One region of the Massilia sp. TWR1-2-2 genome, then DNA from elsewhere that is predicted to be linked to it. Evidence: predicted binding sites of a transcription regulator. Region 1 holds the regulator's gene; each other region holds the start of a gene.
What was found. The regulator FNR, encoded in region 1, switches genes on or off when oxygen is low (the NO sensors DNR and NnrR bind a similar motif). The targets are predictions, from matches to a motif close to TTGATNNNNATCAA.
Positions count from the first base shown of each region.

Region 2: the regulator FNR is predicted to act here: its motif matches at 1,645-1,658, upstream of ACP7DD_RS03675 (universal stress protein).
Region 3: the regulator FNR is predicted to act here: its motif matches at 1,835-1,848, upstream of ACP7DD_RS25940 (OmpW/AlkL family protein).

Region 1 covers NZ_JAFCWM010000001.1:254,197-257,467, forward strand. Annotated here, with positions in the region: gene ccoG (cytochrome c oxidase accessory protein CcoG) at 1-680, shown strand, start outside; gene ACP7DD_RS01355 (FixH family protein) at 695-1,243, shown strand; gene ACP7DD_RS01360 (hypothetical protein) at 1,240-1,488, shown strand; gene fnr (fumarate/nitrate reduction transcriptional regulator Fnr) at 1,498-2,274, opposite strand; gene ACP7DD_RS01370 (hypothetical protein) at 2,418-2,867, opposite strand; gene ACP7DD_RS01375 (hypothetical protein) at 2,869-3,039, opposite strand.
Region 2 covers NZ_JAFCWM010000003.1:33,994-37,264, forward strand. Annotated here, with positions in the region: gene ACP7DD_RS03665 (addiction module antidote protein) at 1-246, shown strand, start outside; gene ACP7DD_RS03670 (universal stress protein) at 273-728, opposite strand; gene ACP7DD_RS03675 (universal stress protein) at 740-1,567, opposite strand; gene ACP7DD_RS03680 (prepilin peptidase) at 1,808-2,677, shown strand; gene coaE (dephospho-CoA kinase) at 2,703-3,271, shown strand, end outside.
Region 3 covers NZ_JAFCWM010000063.1:3,802-7,072, forward strand. Annotated here, with positions in the region: gene ACP7DD_RS25930 (DMT family transporter) at 1-83, opposite strand, end outside; gene yghU (glutathione-dependent disulfide-bond oxidoreductase) at 251-1,087, shown strand; gene ACP7DD_RS25940 (OmpW/AlkL family protein) at 1,157-1,777, opposite strand; gene ACP7DD_RS25945 (hypothetical protein) at 1,930-2,226, opposite strand; gene leuD (3-isopropylmalate dehydratase small subunit) at 2,271-2,897, opposite strand; gene leuC (3-isopropylmalate dehydratase large subunit) at 2,890-3,271, opposite strand, start outside.

The DNA of each region.
Region 1 (3,271 bases):
AGGCGGCGCCGGAAAAAAGCTTCGCCACGCTGGCGCTGCCGAAAGCGGGCGACTGCATCGACTGCAGCCTGTGCGTGCAGGTGTGCCCGACCGGCATCGACATCCGCGACGGCCTGCAGTACGAGTGCATCGGCTGCGCCGCCTGCATCGACGCGTGCAATACGGTGATGGCCAAAGTGGACAAGCCGCCAGGACTGATCCGCTATTCGACCGGCAATGCGATGGCCAACGGCTGGAGCATGGCGCGGGTGCGGCGCCAGCTGGTGCGCCCGCGCATCCTGGTTTACTGCGCGCTGCTGGGGGCGATCGTGTTCGCCGTCGGCGCCGCGCTGGCGCTGCGCACGCCGCTCAAGCTCGACGTCATCCGCGACCGCGGCGCCATGGGGCGCGAAGTCGAGGACGGCATCATCGAAAACGTCTACCGGCTGCAGGTGATGAACACGGCCGAGAAGGCGCATACGTTCCGCGTGTCGGTGTCGGGGCTGGCGTCGATCAGCCTGGCTTCGCCCGAGCTGGCGCGACTCGAAGGGGCCAGCGCGCGCGCCGTGCCGGTGCGGGTGAGGGTGCCGAGGAGCGCCGCCGCGACCGGATCGAACCAGATCGAGTTCGTGCTCACGGCGCTCGACGACCCGGCGCTGAAGGTGACCGAAAAAGCGGTCTTCATCGTTCCGAAACCATGATCAAGGAAATCTCCATGCCAATCGCATCGACTGTCGCATCCCCGGCCGCAGCGCCGGTCCGTCCGTGGTACAGCCACCGCTGGCCGTGGTTGCTGATGATCGGCCCTGTGTTCGTGCTCGTCGGCGGCGGCGTGGCCGGCTCGCTGGCGCTGTCGCGGCCCGACGCGATGGTGGTCGACGACTACTACAAGCAGGGCAAGGCGATCAACCAGGATTTGCGGCGCGACCGCGCGGCGACGGCGCTGGCGATCGCGTTCGAGGCAAGCTACGACGCCGGCGCGGGGGTGCTGAGCGGCGCGGTGACCAGTGGCGGCGCGCCGCTGCAGGCGCCGCTGCACATCTACCTGGCGCACCCGACCCAGCCTGGCAAGGACCTGCAGCTGCTGGCGCGGCCCGGCAGCGACGGCCGCTTCGCGGTGCCGGTGGCAAAGCTCGAAGCGACCCACTGGCAGGTGGTGGTGGAGGGCGCGCGGCGCGAATGGCGGGTGGCGCGCAGCTGGAGCTGGCCGCGCGAGAGCGCGCTGGCGATCCACGCCGACGCACCGACGGCGCCGGCGCCGTGAGGGGCAGCATGCGGCGGCTGGCGATGACGGTATTGTGGCCTTCGTTCCTGGCGGCGGCGCTGGCGGAAGGCTGCGTGTTCTCGGTGTTCGATCCGGCCGACCTGGCGTACCTGGCGGCGTCAGGCATTACGCCGACGGCGGTCTACAGCGTCGGCTTTTTTGCGTTGTGGAGCGTGTGTGCCCTGTCGAGTTTGCTGACGATGTATCTGGTGGTCACGCCGCCCGACCAGCGGGCGCCGTTTTAATCGTGGGCTTTACGCCATCGGGCTGCAGCGCTCGGTGCCGGCGGCCATTGCCTTGAGCAGCGCCGGCTGCAGCAGCGTCACTTCGCGCTTGTCGACCTTGAGCAGGCCCTGCTTCTTGAAGCGCGACAGCAGCCGGCTGATGCTCTCGATGGTCAGGCCGAGGTAGTTGCCGATGTCTTCGCGCGACATGCGCAACTGGAACGCGGTGGCCGAATAACCGCGCGCGGCGTAGCGGGCCGACAGGTTGGTGAGGAAAACGGCGAAGCGCTGCTCAGCCTGCATGTTACCGAGCAGCAGCATGACGTTTTGCTCGCGCGTGATTTCGGTGCTCATGATGCGGTGGAAATGGCGCAGCAAGGTCGGCACGTGCGCGAACAGGTGCTCGAGGCCGTCGAACGGAATCTCGCAGACCTCGCTGTCTTCGAGGGCGACGGCGTCGCAGTGGTGGCGTTCGCCGCTGATGGCGTCCATGCCAAGCAGTTCGCCGGCCATCTGGAAGCCGGTAATCTGCTCGTCGCCGGCGGCATTGACCTGGTAAGTCTTGAAGTGGCCGAAGCGGATCGCGTACAGGCTGCGGAATGGCTGGTCCATCTGATACAGGCGCTCGTCGCGGGCGATGCGGCGGCGCAGGCCGATCACTTCGTCGAGGCGGACGATTTCCGCCGCGTCAAGGCCCATCGGCAGGCACAGCTGGTGCATGCTGCAGTTGGCGCAACTTGCCTTGAGGGCAGTGATGTTCAGCTGCGGCAGAGCGGTTGGTGACGAAGAAGCAAGCATTGGCGGCATTCAAGTTGCGGCATGTCCGCGGCGCGGACATCCACGTTCATTATACGCCTGCGTATGGACGAATTCGCCGCAGCCGCGTCAATGCGCTGGCGGAGACGTGAATCTGTCGCGCCAAGCCGCGCAAACCACAGGGCAGCGCCGCGTCAGCGCTCCTGCCAGCGTCCCATCGCGGCAAATGACAGCGTGACATGCCGGTTCGCCTGCGACAGGAAACCGATCTCGGCGCTGCTGTCTTGCAGATGCAATAACTGGCCCGCCATCACGTCGTACATCGGCAGGCTGCCGGTGGGCCGCGCGCACAGGTGATAGCGGATGATGCCGTGTTCGCCGAGGACGTCGATGTTGACGGCCGAGTCGAGCCGGATGCGGTAGCGGTCGCCGGTGCTGCCGCCGATGACGTGAAAGTAGCCGTGGGCCTGGAATTCGCGGCGCTGCTCGGCGTTGAGCAGGCCGAGCAGGAGCGACAGCGCCCGTTGCTCGGCATGGGCCCGTTGCAACGCCTCTTGCCGCAGCTTTTCGCGCGTGCGCCGTGCTGCCTGCCACCACGCGGTGCAGCGCGCGAAAAGCCAGCTTGCCCGATCCAGCACTGGCAACTTAGCCGCCGACGATACGCGGCACCATGACCACTTCTTCCATGGTCGGATCGAAGGCCGTGATCGCCCGCTTGGCGTCGGTGCGGCTGATGGCGCCGAACGCGGCGTATCCCTGCTTGACCAGGCGGTCGAAAGTCTTCTGTGCGGCGGCGATTTCCCTGGAATTGGCCATGTTCCAATTCATTTGCCGGTGACCAGAGTCGTCCATGATATTCATTGCGCCAATTGGCGATGCGTGTGCGTTATCCATCATTCCTCCTCGACAGCTGAGACGTTACCGAACCACTACCTGCTGTAGACACCGGCGCAGCAGGCAAAGTGGCCCGGGATCAATGCAGAATTTGATGTAGATCAAGGAAATGTTTGAACAGTGAGCAGAACTGCTCGACAGCAGAGGAGACTCT
Region 2 (3,271 bases), on a different contig from region 1:
AGCCCCGAGTCAATCGCCGCCTATCTGACGGACATCCTGGCGGCTGGAGACGCTTCCCTGCTGGCGTCTGCCTTGGGCGATATCACTCGCGCGCGTGGCATGACGGAGGTAGCGAAATCTGCCGGCATCACGCGCGAGGCGCTTTACAAGGCGTTGCGTCCTGAGAGCGCGCCTCGTTTCGACACAATCAATCGGGTGTGTACCGCGCTCGGAGTGCGCCTGGTCGCCGAGCCGCTTCCCAACTAACCGACCAGGCAGCGGCGGCCAGCGCCTCAATCCACCGGCAGCGCCGGGCGGAATACCACTACCGGCACCTTCGCATACGCCAGCACCTTCTGCGTCTGGCTGCCGGCGATCAGCTTGCTCAGCCCGCGCCGCCCGTGCGATGCCATGAAGATCGCGTCGCAGCCGTACTCCGCGGCGGCGCGGATAATTTCCTCGTACGGCAGGAACGACAGCGAGGTGTGCGTCTCGCACTTGACGCCGCCCGCCCGCGCAACACTGGCGACCGCATCGACCGTCTCCTGTGCCACCCGCTGCATCTCGGCGCTGTCGATCGCCGGATCGATCAGCATCGCGCCATCGACCGCCGGCAGCAGCGGATACGGCTGCGCCACCGAGAACGCCACCAGGGTCGCGCCGGCCACGCGGGCATAGTCGACTGCTTCGGCGATCGCCTTGCCGGCCAACTCCGAGCCGTCGGTCGGTACCAGGATTTTCTTCCACATGATTGTTGCTCCTAATGGGACATCAAGACCGGGATGGTCATCGCCGCCAGCACGGTCTGCGTCGCACCGCCCAGCAACACTTCGCGAAAACGGGTGTGGCCGTAGCCGCCCATCACCATCAGGTCGGCGCCAAGGTCGGCCGCCAGCGATAGCAGCGCGTTGCCGACATCGATGTCGGTCTCTCCGGCGCGTACCTCGACATTGACGCCGTGGCGCGCAAGATACAGCGCGATGTCGGCGCCGGCCAGGCGCGGCTCGTCGCCGGCGTTGAACACGGCCAGCGTCGTTGTGCAGGCACGCCGCAGCAACGGCAGGCTGTTCGCTACCGCACGGCTGGCCGGCAGGCTCTCGTCCCACGCCACCAGCGCATGCTCGCCGAAGGTCGCAGCGGCGTTGGCGTAGGGCACCACCAGCAGCGGGCAGGCGCTGTTGAGCATCACGTATGCGGGCAATCCGGAGTCGAGGCGAGCGACCGGATCGTCGCGATCGAACTGGCTTACCACTACCAGGTCGGCATAGCGCGCCTGCTGCACCAGCGCGCCGGCGGCGGCGTCGTCGACCAGACGCTGCTCGAACGACAGGCCGGCGCAGGTCCCGGCAATGGCGTCGAAGCGCGCCAGCGCGTCGTTGGCCTTGTCGACCAGCACGTCGACCTGGGCGGCGAGCACGGTGCGTGCCAGATCAACCGTGGCGCCATGATAAATAGAGCGCGAGATGCCGGTCATGGCCGCGCCGATCAGGTGAGCGTTGTTGTCGGCTGCAATCTTTGCGGCGAGGGCAATGCGGGCCGGGGCATGCACTGACTGGTCGACATGGACGAGGATAGTTTTGTACGACATGCGACTCCCTGTTGTTGGACGGGCAACCAGGTCCATTGCCAATACTTGCAGTTTGTCAGTTCGTCACCAAGATATCCTTGATGCACGTCAAGCCAATGCGGGCATTTTCGTAGGTGACTCAAAGCAAGAAGGTCCAAATTTCAGCGCTTTGATTTGCCAGACGACGGGGATCGCGTCTATGATAAGTTATTCCTGCGATGCAACATGCATCGCAGCGCTATGCCCCTATGTTGGAGTGTTATGCTTCCGGAAACTCTTTTGTTCGCAGCGCCCGGTTCGCTCGGAGCAGCCCTGGCCGCCGGCCTGTTCGGATTGCTCATCGGCAGCTTCCTGAATGTCGTCATCTACAGGATCCCGAAGATGATGCAGCGTGAATCGGACAACTACGTGGCGCACGAAAGCGGCAAGGAGTTGCCGTACCAGGACAAGTTCAACTTGATGGTGCCGCGCTCGGCCTGCCCGCATTGCGGCCACCAGATTACGGCACTTGAAAACATCCCGGTGATCAGCTACCTGGCGCTCGGCGGCAAGTGCAGTGCCTGCAAGGCGCCGATTTCGATGCGCTACCCGGCCATCGAACTGGTCGCCGGCCTGCTTTCTGCTTTGCTGGTATGGCAATTCGGCAGCGGCTGGACCGGCCTGGCCACGCTCGGCTTCGGTTACGCATTGCTGGCAATGACCGCGATCGACTTCGACACCCAGCTGCTGCCCGACGACCTGACCTTCCCGCTGCTGTGGGCCGGCCTGCTGATCAACCTGAACGGCACGTTTGCGCCGCTGCAAGACGCGGTCATCGGCGCCGCCGCCGGCTACCTGGTGCTGTGGGCAATCTACTGGCTGTTCAAACTGGCGACCGGCAAGGAAGGAATGGGCTATGGTGATTTCAAGCTGCTGGCCGCGCTCGGCGCGTGGCTCGGCTGGACCATGCTGCCGACCATCATCTTGATTTCGTCGGCGGTCGGCGCGGTGGTCGGCATCTGCCTGATCGTATTTACCAGGCATGGCCGCGAGAAGCCGATCCCGTTCGGGCCTTACCTGGCCGCGGCCGGCCTGATCGCGCTGCTGTACGGCACCCCGATCGCCGCCTACACCAACCGCCTCATCGGCTAAGGCGATGCCGGCCGGCGAGGAACACATGGACACACGGCACGCTCCCTTGTTGCACATCGGCCTGACCGGCGGCATCGGCTGCGGCAAGACCACCGTCGCCAACATGTTCGCCGCGCTCGGCGCCAGCATCGTCGACACCGACCTGATCGCCCATTCGATGACGGTGCCTGGCGGGCCGGCGATGGCCGCAATCGGCGCCGCATTTGGCGAGCGATACATCACGCCCGACGGCGCGCTCGACCGCGCTGCGATGCGCGCGCTGGTGTTCTCCGACCCTGCCGCCAAGGTGCGTTTGGAGGGCATCCTGCACCCGCTGATCCGCGCCGCCGCCGAGGCTGAAGCGGCCGCGGCGCGAGGCAGTTATGTGATCTTCGTCGTGCCGCTGTTAATCGAATCGGGCAGCTGGCAAGGCCGCGTGGCGCGCGTGCTGGCGATCGACTGCTCGGAGGCGACGCAAATATCGCGCGTGATGGCCCGCAATGGCTTGCAAGAAGCGCAAGTGAAGGCCATCATGGCGGCACAGTTCACGCGGCAGCAACGCCTGGCGGCCGCCGCCGACGTCATCGTCAACGACGACGGCATCGCCGCCCTCGC
Region 3 (3,271 bases), on a different contig from region 1:
TTTGTAAAGCCTTCCGATTGCTTCATTGAAAACGCCCATACGACTTCAAACAATCCGGCGGTTACCAACATGATCCAGGCCATGAAGGCTCCTTTTAAAGAGCCGGGCCGTCCCGGACATTCGCGCCCGAAATGGGGGAAGTCGTTCTTCCACTTACAGCGCAATTATAGCCCGCCCGCGCAATTGGCTGCCGCCAGCGCATGCCGGACTGGCGAGGTATGATTGTTGATCTCAAATGCAAGGAGCTTCAATGACTGATTCCACCTACGTGCCGCCGACAGTGTGGGCGCCGGCCGCCTCGGGAGGCAAGTTCGCCAATATCAACCGCCCTGTTGCCGGCGCCACGCACGACAAGGCGCTCCCTGTCGGCAAGCATCCGCTGCAGCTGTATTCGCTGGCCACGCCGAACGGCGTGAAGGTGACGATCATGCTCGAAGAGCTGCTCGCGCTTGGCCACGCCGGCGCCGAATACGATGCCTGGCTGGTGCGCATTGACGAAGGAGCGCAGTTTTCGAGCGGTTTTGTCGACATCAATCCGAATTCGAAGATTCCGGCGATGGTCGATCACAGCGGTTCGAAGCCATTGCGCGTGTTCGAATCGGGCTCGATCCTGGTCTACCTGGCTGAAAAATTCGACGCTTTCCTGCCGAAGGAAATCGTGGCGCGCACCGAGACGATGAACTGGCTGTTCTGGCAGATGGGTTCGGCGCCGTTCGTCGGTGGCGGCTTCGGCCACTTTTATGCGTACGCGCCGGAAAAATATGAATACCCGATCAACCGCTACGCGATGGAAACGAAACGCCAGCTCGACGTGCTCGACCGTCAGCTGGCGACCAACCGTTTCGTCGCCGGCGACGAGTACACGATTGCCGACATGGCGATCTGGCCGTGGTATGGCGGGATGGTGCTGGGTAAGTTGTACGAAGCCGCGGAATTTCTGTCGGTGCACGAATACAAGAACGTCTTGCGCTGGGCTGACGAAATCAACGCGCGCCCTGCCGTCATCCGCGGGCGCAAGGTCAACCGCGTGTTCGGCAATCCGGATGAACAGCTGGCGGAACGGCACGATGCGGCCGATCTGGATTGACGTGAAAATTGCCACGCACACTCAATGTGCGTGGCGATTTTTCATTGGGGTCCGCGCAGGCCGTGGCGATTAGAACCGGTAGCCCACGCCGAGCGACAACAGGGTAGGATCGACTTTCACCTGGCTGACGACAGCGCCGGCGACCTTGACGTCGCTGCGGATGTTGACGCGCTTGATGTCCAGGTTCAGCGACCAGTTCTTGTCGAGCTTGAAGTCGACGCCAGCCTGCACGGCCAGCCCGAAGCTATGGTTTTCCAGCCCGCCCGCGCCGTTCAGCAGGTGCGCGCTGGAAATGCGCGTGTAGTTGACGCCCGCGCCGACGTACGGCTTGAATTGGCCGATGGGATCGAAGTGGTATTGGGCCAGCAAGGTCGGCGGCAAGTGCTTGAAGCTGCCAATCACGGCGCCATCGAGCAGGACGTCGTGCTTCTGTGGATAGGTCAGCACCAGTTCAGCGGCCAGGTTCGGCGTGAAGAAATAGCTGATATCGACTTCGGCGATGGTCTTGTCGGACACGGCGATCCGGTTGGCTGCGCCGATGCCGCCCAGTGGCGCCGATTTGTCGGCCGGCGACAGGTGCGTGGCGCGGGCGCGCACCAGCCATGGGCCTTCTTGCGCCTGCGCCTGCGCCGTTGCGCCGAACACACCGAGCAAACTCATCGTTACTGCAATCATTGAACGCTTGAACATTACTTTTCCTCTTCGTTAGTATGAGAGGAAGTTTATTGATCAAGCACAACAAAATCGTTGATGTATGTCAAAAAATTGACGGTATGGCGGAAAACTGTATCACGTTGAAATGCAGCGCACACGGCACGCTCTGCAGATATCGACTGATCCTGTTAACGCTGTGGTGTCTGAAGGGGTACGGTAATGCTGATCGGCGCCGGCGACGACGCCGGGCCACTTGGCGCTGCGTTGTTGAGAACGAAGGTCATGATCGTGATGGTGGCAATTCCCAGGCCAGAAACCGTCCCAACGATCCACTTGACCATGCTGGAACCCAGATCGGCCACATCCGATTTTGTGGCTGTTGCATCAAGTCGGGTCTCTATCCTGGTCAGTCGACCGTCGATGGCGCGCAACTCTGCGCGCACTTCTTCGGCATATTTTTCGAGCTCCGCGTCCCTCGATTCCATGTACCGATCATCCTGCGGCGCAGGGCCGCTGTCAATTGTGCGCGCTACCCTTGATTGAGTACGCGCATCCACGGCGCGGCGGCAAAATGCCGCGCCTCGAACTGTTCGATGGCGGCATGATGCTTCAGCGTCAAGCCGATCATGTCGAGTCCCTCGATGATCATCCTACGGTTACGTTCGCCAATGGTGAACGCAAAGGCCCGGCCTGATGGCGAATGTACCTGCATGCTCTCAAGATCAATCTGTAACTGGTGCGCCGGATCGGTGGCGACCTCGACAGCGAGCGCGTCGACCAACACCTGGTCGAGCGTAATCAGCAGCAGCCGGTTATTGAAGGCATTGCCGAAAAATATCTCGCCGAAACTGGACGCGATGACCGCCTGCACTCCTAGCTGCAGGAGTCCCCAGACGGCATGTTCCCGGCTCGAGCCGCAGCCGAAATTGGCGCCGCCGATCAGGATTGCCGGCTTTTCGTAGCCTGGGCGGTTCAGCACAAAATCGGGCCGCGGATCGCCATTGCCATCGAAGCGCAAATCGTACAGCACGCCCTTCGCCAGCCCCGCCTTGCCGATGATCCGGAGGAACTGCTTCGGCATGATCTGGTCGGTGTCGAGGTTATCGATTGGAATCGCCGCGGCGACACCAGCAATCCTGTTAGCAGTTTCAACCATGTTGTTCTCCAAAGTTGCGGACGTCGCAGATGGCGCCGACGATCGCGGCGGCGGCCGCCATTTGCGGACTCATCAGGTGGGTACGGCCTTCGCGACCCTGGCGGCCTTCAAAGTTGCGGTTGGTTGTCGACGCACAGCGCTCACCGGGCTCGAGGATGTCGTTGTTCATGGCCAGGCACATCGAGCAGCCTGGCTGGCGCCATTCGAAGCCGGCATCGATGAACACCTTGGCCAGCCCCTCCTCTTCCGCCTGCCGGCGCACCGCACCAGAACCGGGCACAACCATTGCGCGCACGCCGGCGGCCACCTTGTTGTTGCCGACGATGGCTGCCGCCGCGCGCAAGTCTTCGATGCGGCTGTTGGTGCAGGAGCCG